Regions from separate parts of the Paenibacillus physcomitrellae genome, predicted to be linked through region 1. Evidence: riboswitches for the same ligand, from Rfam matches in the RefSeq annotation. Region 1 holds a riboswitch; the other holds the start of a gene.
The links. Region 1 has a riboswitch for thiamine pyrophosphate ahead of CBE73_RS01770 (acetylornithine deacetylase). Riboswitches for the same ligand answer to the same signal wherever they lie in the genome.
Positions count from the first base shown of each region.

Region 2: another riboswitch for thiamine pyrophosphate. It lies ahead of CBE73_RS16085 (ABC transporter substrate-binding protein); the one in region 1 lies ahead of CBE73_RS01770 (acetylornithine deacetylase).

Region 1 covers NZ_CP022584.1:385,780-389,532, reverse strand. Annotated here, with positions in the region: gene CBE73_RS01780 (ABC transporter ATP-binding protein) at 1-512, opposite strand, end outside; gene tenA (thiaminase II) at 509-1,255, opposite strand; gene CBE73_RS01770 (acetylornithine deacetylase) at 1,252-2,547, opposite strand; TPP riboswitch at 2,668-2,777, opposite strand; gene CBE73_RS01765 (MBL fold metallo-hydrolase) at 2,829-3,753, opposite strand, start outside.
Region 2 covers NZ_CP022584.1:3,583,054-3,586,806, forward strand. Annotated here, with positions in the region: gene CBE73_RS16070 (copper resistance protein CopC) at 1-422, opposite strand, end outside; gene CBE73_RS16075 (metal-sensitive transcriptional regulator) at 689-1,102, shown strand; gene CBE73_RS16080 (copper ion binding protein) at 1,129-1,335, shown strand; TPP riboswitch at 1,512-1,625, shown strand; gene CBE73_RS16085 (ABC transporter substrate-binding protein) at 1,738-2,835, shown strand; gene CBE73_RS16095 (MTH1187 family thiamine-binding protein) at 3,514-3,753, shown strand, end outside.

The DNA of each region.
Region 1 (3,753 bases):
GGCATCCGCCGCCCGGTCCCTTCGAGGCCAAATTCAGGCAGCAGCTCAAGCGCCCGGCGTCTCGCCTCCCGTTTGGACATGCCGCCGATCTCCAGCCCGACGGCCGCATTGTCCAGCACGGTTCGCCAGGGCATCAGGCAGTCCCTTTGCGGCATGTAGCCGATCTGCCCCTCCGGCGCATGAATCTCGCCCGCCTGCGGCTTCAGCAGCCCGGCGATCAAACGAAATAACGTCGTCTTGCCCATACCGCTTGGCGCAAGAAGCGAAACAAACTCACCTTCCTGCAGCTCAAAGCTCAGCTTGCTGAAAATCGGTTTGTCTGCCGCAAACGCATACCCCAGATCCTTGACTGCAAGACACGGCGTCCCAAACGCGTGCCGCTCACCGGGATGACTCTGATGTGTCTGCGAGTGCAGGTTACTTCCAGTACCGTTAAATTCGCTTCTATTCCCGTTCAATTCGCCTGGCTCTGGAGATGGATTCCCACGTTCAGGCGCCGCCTGCCTGCTCATATGTCCCACGCGGCCTTGCGGTAAGCCATATCCCAGAACATATATTCAAACCGGGAGGTCGTAACAAAACGTTCTTCGAGCCTGGCCAGCTCACGCTCGGGCAGTCCCTCGGCCAGCTGATCCATCAGCTGAACGCACCAATCCGCCAAACTGCGGAACTCGTCCGAGTTGTACATCATAAACCATTCCCGGTAGAGCTCGTGCTTCAGGCATTCCGGATGGAGCCGGACAGCCTCGCTGCCGATTTCGCTGTAGCTCCACATGCATGGCAGCAAAGAAGCGACCACATCGCCGAGTGTGCCTTGGGCGCCTGCATCCAGCATGTATTTGGTATACGCCAGCGTGACCGGAGCCGGTTCAGTCGATTCAAGTTCATCGCGGGTAATGCCGAACTTCTCGGCATATTGGCGGTGCAGCTCCATTTCAACGTTCAGCGTTTGCTGCAGAAGATCCGCAAATTTCCCCATCGTCTCCAGATCCCAGGCTTTAAGACTGCCGAGGGCAAACATTTTGACATAGTCCTTGAGAAATACATAATCCTGCTTCATGTAGAAAGCAAACCGGTCCAAAGACAAGCTGCCGCTTCTCAGCTCCGTCAGAAAAGGATGCTCATGGCAGCCGGCCCAGACGGCCTGAACAGACTGGTGAAGCCGGGCTGTGAATTTGCCCTGCCCCGGATTCCCCTTATTATCAGCCGGTGTCCAGGCTGCAGGCGCTTGATTCGGTTGGTCGATCTTCGTCATTTCCCATTCCCCTTCCCTTTAGGTGTCTCGCAGTATTCGGTTATGAAGCCGATCATGACTTTGGCATAGTCAACCAGCTGTTGTACGGAGATGCTTTCATTGACGGCATGGGCCTGCTCCAGCTCGCCGGGTCCATATACGACGGTTGGAATTCCGGCCCGGCCGATCCATCCCGCATCCGTCACGCTGGGGTTCATGCCGACCTCAGGCGGACTTCCATAAGTGCGCCGGTGCCAATCTGCCAGCGTTATGAAACCAGGATTATGCGGATCTAATTCGAGCGCAGGAAAGATTTCGCCGCGATCTTCGATCATCGACCGGCCGCCCCATTTGAATGCTGGCGGATGATCCTTAAGCCAAGGATCGGCTGCCGCTACCCGCAGCAAGTGATCCTCGATCTCTGCCGTTACCGAGTCGTAATCCTCATCCGGATAGAAGTGAACGGTAATCCAGAGCGCACAGCGGTCTGCAATAAAAGCCGCATGCCGGCCGCCTTCGATCACAGCCGGATTGATCGTATTGATCCCCGGTGCAAAACCGGGATAACTTTTCGTTACGGCCCAGTGGCGTTCAAGCTCCTGCAGCCCTTGGATGAGTTTCATCATCTTTTCAATCGCGCTGGCTCCCTTAACACCCCCGCCTGCATGGATCATCCGCGAACGAAGCCCATCATGCTGAGTCACCGGGCTCTGAACCGTAACCCAACCGGTAATAACGCCGCCCTGGCCCTGAATCTTGCTGCCGCTGCCGTCAGCTACAACCGCGAAATCCGCGCTGCATCCCCGCTCCATGCACGCTCTTGTTCCAGCTTCCCCGGCTTCCTCGCCGATCACCGACTGAAAATGAAGATCGCCCTTAAGCTGAATCCCTTCTTCGTGCAGCAGCTTGAAGACGAACAGCAGAGCGGCGAGTCCTCCCTTCATGTCGGTCGCCCCGCGCCCGAAGGCCCGGCCGTTCTCGATAACCATTTCAAACGGATTCCGTTCCCACTCGCTGGTGTCACCGACTTCTGCAACGTCGATATGCCCGTTTAACAGCAGGCTGTTATAGCGGTCAGATGCGCTTCCCTTCTTGACGGCTGTTACATTCGGATCGCCGGGATACACCTCCCAGAGCTCCGCATCGAATCCGATCGATTCCAGCAGGTCAGCCACATATTGCTGCGCGTCCATCGTATTGCGGGCCGGCGGGCTTACTGTTGGAAATGAAATAAGCCGTTCCAGAATCTGAAACAGCTCGTCTTGTCGCATCTCCACCAATCGGTGAAGGTCATCCATCGTTTGGATTCCCATTCGTCTGTCTCCTCCTTCTTCCCAAGCGGTAAAGCTGGACGGAGAATTCGCTAAGAACAGCTGTGCTGATTCCTCGCGGCCGAAATAAAAAAGACCATTCGAGAATAACACGAATGGTCATAACAATTCGGATGATATCTCTACGCCAGCATTACCTGGATCAGATTAACGGTCAGGAGCATAAGGCTCCTATCTCAGCCGGACTTTATCCAGCACCCGTGTTCCATTATGAAGTTCAAATTTAATATATCTGAATCTCCTAAAATTGGCAAGGAGTAATTTTAAACGGTTCTCCACCATTTATCCCGGGGAAGCAGAGCTTCCTCCTTCAGAGAGACGGTTTCCCCGATTCTCGGAACGAGCAGCTCAACCCCTCGGCGTTCCGAATCTTCAGACACCCTTTCAACCGGTTCCATCCAACCGTGCATGGCCAAAGCGAAGCCCGCCCAATGGATCGGCAGCAGTCTTCTCCCTCTAAGATCCTTATGCGCCTGCACAGTCTGCTCCGGCATCATATGAATCTGCTCCCAGCGGGGATCGTATTGCCCGCACTCGATGAGTGTTAGATCAAACGGACCGTACAGATCGCCGATTCTCTTGAAATGCTCGTCATAACCGCTGTCGCCGCTGAAATAAACACGAGTCTTTGGATCCAGCAGCACCCAGGAGCACCAAAGGGTCGCGTCCTTATCAAACAACGCTCTTCCCGAGAAATGCCGGGCCGGTGTGCAGACCGCCCGGATTCCTTGCCATTCCACTTCTCCCCACCAGTCAAATTCCTGAATAAGCCCCCGTTCAACGCCGAAGCGGACTAGTCGGCTCCCTACCCCAAGCGGAACAAAGTAGCGCCCAACCTTGCCGGATAACTGCTGGATCGTGCTGTAATCGAGATGGTCGAAATGATCGTGGGAGAGGAACACAGCGTCAAGCCGAGGCAGGTCCTTCACCTCGATTTGAGAGCTGCTTTTAAACCGTTTCGCGCCAAATCCCGGCAGCGGGGAAGAATGCATCCCCAGCATGGGATCCAGCAGCAGATTTTTTCCGCCCAGCTTTAACAGAACGCTTGAATGGCCCAGCCAGGTGACCGAATCGGTTTCGGCTGCCGTCAGGCTGCCCAGGTTCGGATTCAGAACCGGCAGTTCGTGTGGCGGACGGCGTTTCGGATTATTTTTCAAATGGTCTGCGAACAGTGAATAAAAGCTCCGA
Region 2 (3,753 bases), 1.6 Mb from region 1:
TCACCAGCTGCCAAAGCTGCCGCGGCGTCGCCTGCCGAAGCTCCTACAGCGAAAGGAACCGTACCGGAGATCGGGTGGCCGTCGCTGGAGATCACTCGCCATCTGGCGACGTAGACGCCTTCAGGCAGATCCTTCTCGAGCTTCACTGACAAGCCGGCGGGATTATCCGCGTCGATGGCGGGTTCCCCGCTGCTGACCTTCTGCCCTTTATCATTCAGGACGCTGAGCGCAAAGAAGGAAGGGTCGATGGCTTCGTTAAACAGCAAGTGTACCCCGGTTGGCGCTGTCTGCAAGGCCTGTCCGGAAGCGGGTTCGGATTTGATGATATAAGCATGGGCAAAGCTTGCCGCCGGGACGAGCAGCTGGAACAGGAAAAATAGAAGAAAGGCGGCAAACGCGCCGGATATATATTTTTTTGGCATAAGATTACCTACTCTCTCGGAACTCGTGTTTGTTCAATTTAACACGGAGCTCCAGACAAATCATGACCATATCGGGCTATGAACAATTTAAAATTTGAAAGACCTGTGTCGATCCTGTGAAAGATGGGCAGATACGTGAGGCTGCGGGGATGCAAATGTTAAAAAACTAACCTTATTTCTGTATGCCCTAACAGCTAGCGGGTTTAAACCAGCTATTTTCAAACTTGTTTTATATAGGGGGTGGGGGTATAATAGGGGTGTTAGCAATGAGTATACAAGAACATATTGAAGTGGAGCGTTCATTTTTTTATAAGGAAGTGAAGTCTGTGGCGCAAAGTAGCGGAGGTCATCCGCATGAAGAACAGCAAAGCTGCCATAACGGAGCGGACAAGAAGCCGGCCGAGCGGCGCAGTCACCATTCGGAGGAGATGAAAGGCAGGATTGTTGCCCGTCTGAACCGGATCGAGGGCCAGATTCGCGGCGTGAAAGGCATGATCGAGAAGGATACGTACTGCGACGATGTGCTGAACCAGATTGCGGCGATTCAATCCGCGCTGAACGGCGTCGGCAAGCTGCTGCTGGAAGGCCATATGAAGAGCTGCATCGTTGAACGCATTCAGGAAGGCGAAACCGAGGTTTTGGATGAGCTGATTGTTACGATTAATAAATTGATGAAATAACAACATTTAAGGGAGGATTTTTGACAATGAAAACAGTTACCCTGCAAGTAGAAGGCATGTCCTGCAACCACTGCGTGAAGGCGGTAGAAGGCGCGGTTCAAGAGGCTGGAGCGACAGGCAAAGTGGATCTGGCGGCCAAAAAAGTCGACGTTACTTATGATGACAGCAAACTGGATCTGGCAAAAATCAAGGAAGCCATCGAAGATCAAGGCTACGACGTTGTGAACAGTTAATCCAACGTGGTCTAACCGTATGATCTGATCGGTATGATCTGATCGGCATGATCTAATCGCTTGGCTTCAAGGCTCTCGTATCTCCCTGTTTGCGGGGCGGGTACGGGAGTTTTTCCTATTGGCTATGGACAACATTTCGCCGATATGACTATAATATGGGTTGTATGACCCGCAATTTCATAGACATGGGGAGCTGGAAGAAGGCCGGCTGAGAGTGCGTCCCAGGAAAGACGCTGACCCTTATACCTGATCTGGATAATGCCAGCGTAGGAAGAGCTGTTGTCAATTTGTAGGACTTTCAATCATTTGACAGGATGCAGGCGCCCCGACCGGGCGCCTTTTTTGGCGTTAAATCCTAAGTTTCAGGAGCGGGAACCCATATCAAGAGGGAGCGAACAAGAAGTGAAAGCAAACAAGTTAGGAGCTTTGCTGCTGTCCGGAATGCTGCTGCTGGCAGCCGCGGGCTGCGGTTCAAATGGAGCAAGCGGAACAAACGGAGCCAATAAGGCCTCGGGCAGCCAGGAGCCGGCAAGCAGCGCTGCGGGTAATGCCTCCGGGAGCAATGGGGAAAGCTCGGCGCCGTCTACGGACGCCAAGGATTTGAAGGACATTAAAGTAGTGCTCGACTGGACGCCGAACACCAACCATACCGGCTTGTATGTGGCCCAGGAGCTTGGCTATTACAAAGAAGAAGGCCTGAACGTGCAAATCGTGCAGCCGGATGAAGGCGGAGCCGATGCGATGATCGCTTCCGATGCTGTGCCGTTTGGCATCAGCTATCAGGAAAGCATCACGCAGGCACAGACGCAGGGTGTGCCGCTGGTGTCGATTGCGGCGGTGATCCAGCACAACACCTCCGGTTTTGCTGCCCCGGCGGACCGGAACATCAAAGCGCCGAAGGATTTTGAAGGTAAACGTTACGGCGGCTGGGGTTCCCCGGTCGAAGAAGCGGTAATGAAATCCATCATGGACCTGCAAAATGCCGACGTAAACAAAGTGAAAATCATCAACATCGGCGACGCGGATTATTTCACGGCTGTGAAGCGTGATGTCGATTTTGCCTGGATCTACTACGCTTGGACCGGCATCGAAGCCGAGCTGCGCGGCGAGAAACTGGATATGCTGTATGTGAAGGACTATTCGAAGGATCTGGATTATTACACACCGGTCATCGCCACCAATGAAAAAGAGATTCAGCAAAACCCGGATCTGGTCAAAGCTTTTATGAAAGCCACTTCCAAAGGCTATGAATACGCCATCGCCCATCCGGACGAAGCGGCCGACATCCTGATCAAGGCAGCTCCGGACCTCGATCCGAAGCTGGTCAAAGCCAGCCAGGAATGGCTGAGCCCTCGCTACCAGGACGACGCCTCAAGATGGGGCGAGCAGAAGGAATCCGTCTGGACCGGCTACGCCAACTGGATGTACGAGCGCAAGCTGCTCGACAAACCTCTGGACGCTTCTAAAGCGTTCACGAACGACTTCCTGCCTGAATCTTAATTGAGGATGAGGAGCTTAGAGGAGTTAATAAGTCTGGGCCTAGTAGTCGACTAACCGATGCCAGTGACAAGGACCGTTCAGGAACAGGAGTTTAACTAGGTTAAGGTTTAATCGGATTAACAGAGCTTTGAAAAGCGTCGGAAGAAGAAGGTAAGAAGAGAGTAAGTAGCAAGAGTAAGGAACAAAGGAATAAAAGAACAAAGGGAAAACGAACTTAAAAGTAGAATTTAAGCAGTTCGTAAGCAGCACGTGTTAAAGATTAAAACAGGATCGAATTCAAACGATCCCTGTTCCCTTTTTACCAATCTCATAAAATGGGACAAATGAAGCCTATAACAGCACGGCGGGAACTTAGGAGATGCCCATGACAAAATAATGAGTCCAGCCAAACGTAACTGGCGGAGAGCCGAGTGATTCCGAAGAAGCGTAAGCGCCCGCCTGAAAGCTTTCCGAAGGAAAGCTGCATCGTAAGCATAGGCTGTTCCCGGATTTTATCGTATTAATAAAACTTTGAAGAAATCCGGGAACAACAGCGGTCGTAGGAACATTCGGATCGCAGCCCAGCGGAAGGACGTAACTCATTATAAATTTTCTCAGGCAGCTCCCCGGAGTTTCCAAAGGCCTCAACCCTTTATTTGTCCATTTTTCCCATTCCCATCTGAAAGCGAGGAATCCCTCATGACCAACGCACTTGTAAGCATTCAAATCATTCCGAAGACTCCAAACGGCGAAAGCGTCATTCCTTATGTGGACCGCGCCATTGAAGTCATTCAGAAGTCCGGCGTCAAACATCAGGTCAACGCGCTGGATACAACGATGGAAGGCGAATTGACCGAGCTATTGGACATCGTGCGCCAAATGAACGAAGCGGTTTATGAATTCGGCAGCGACAGCATCATTTCCCAGATCAAAATTCTG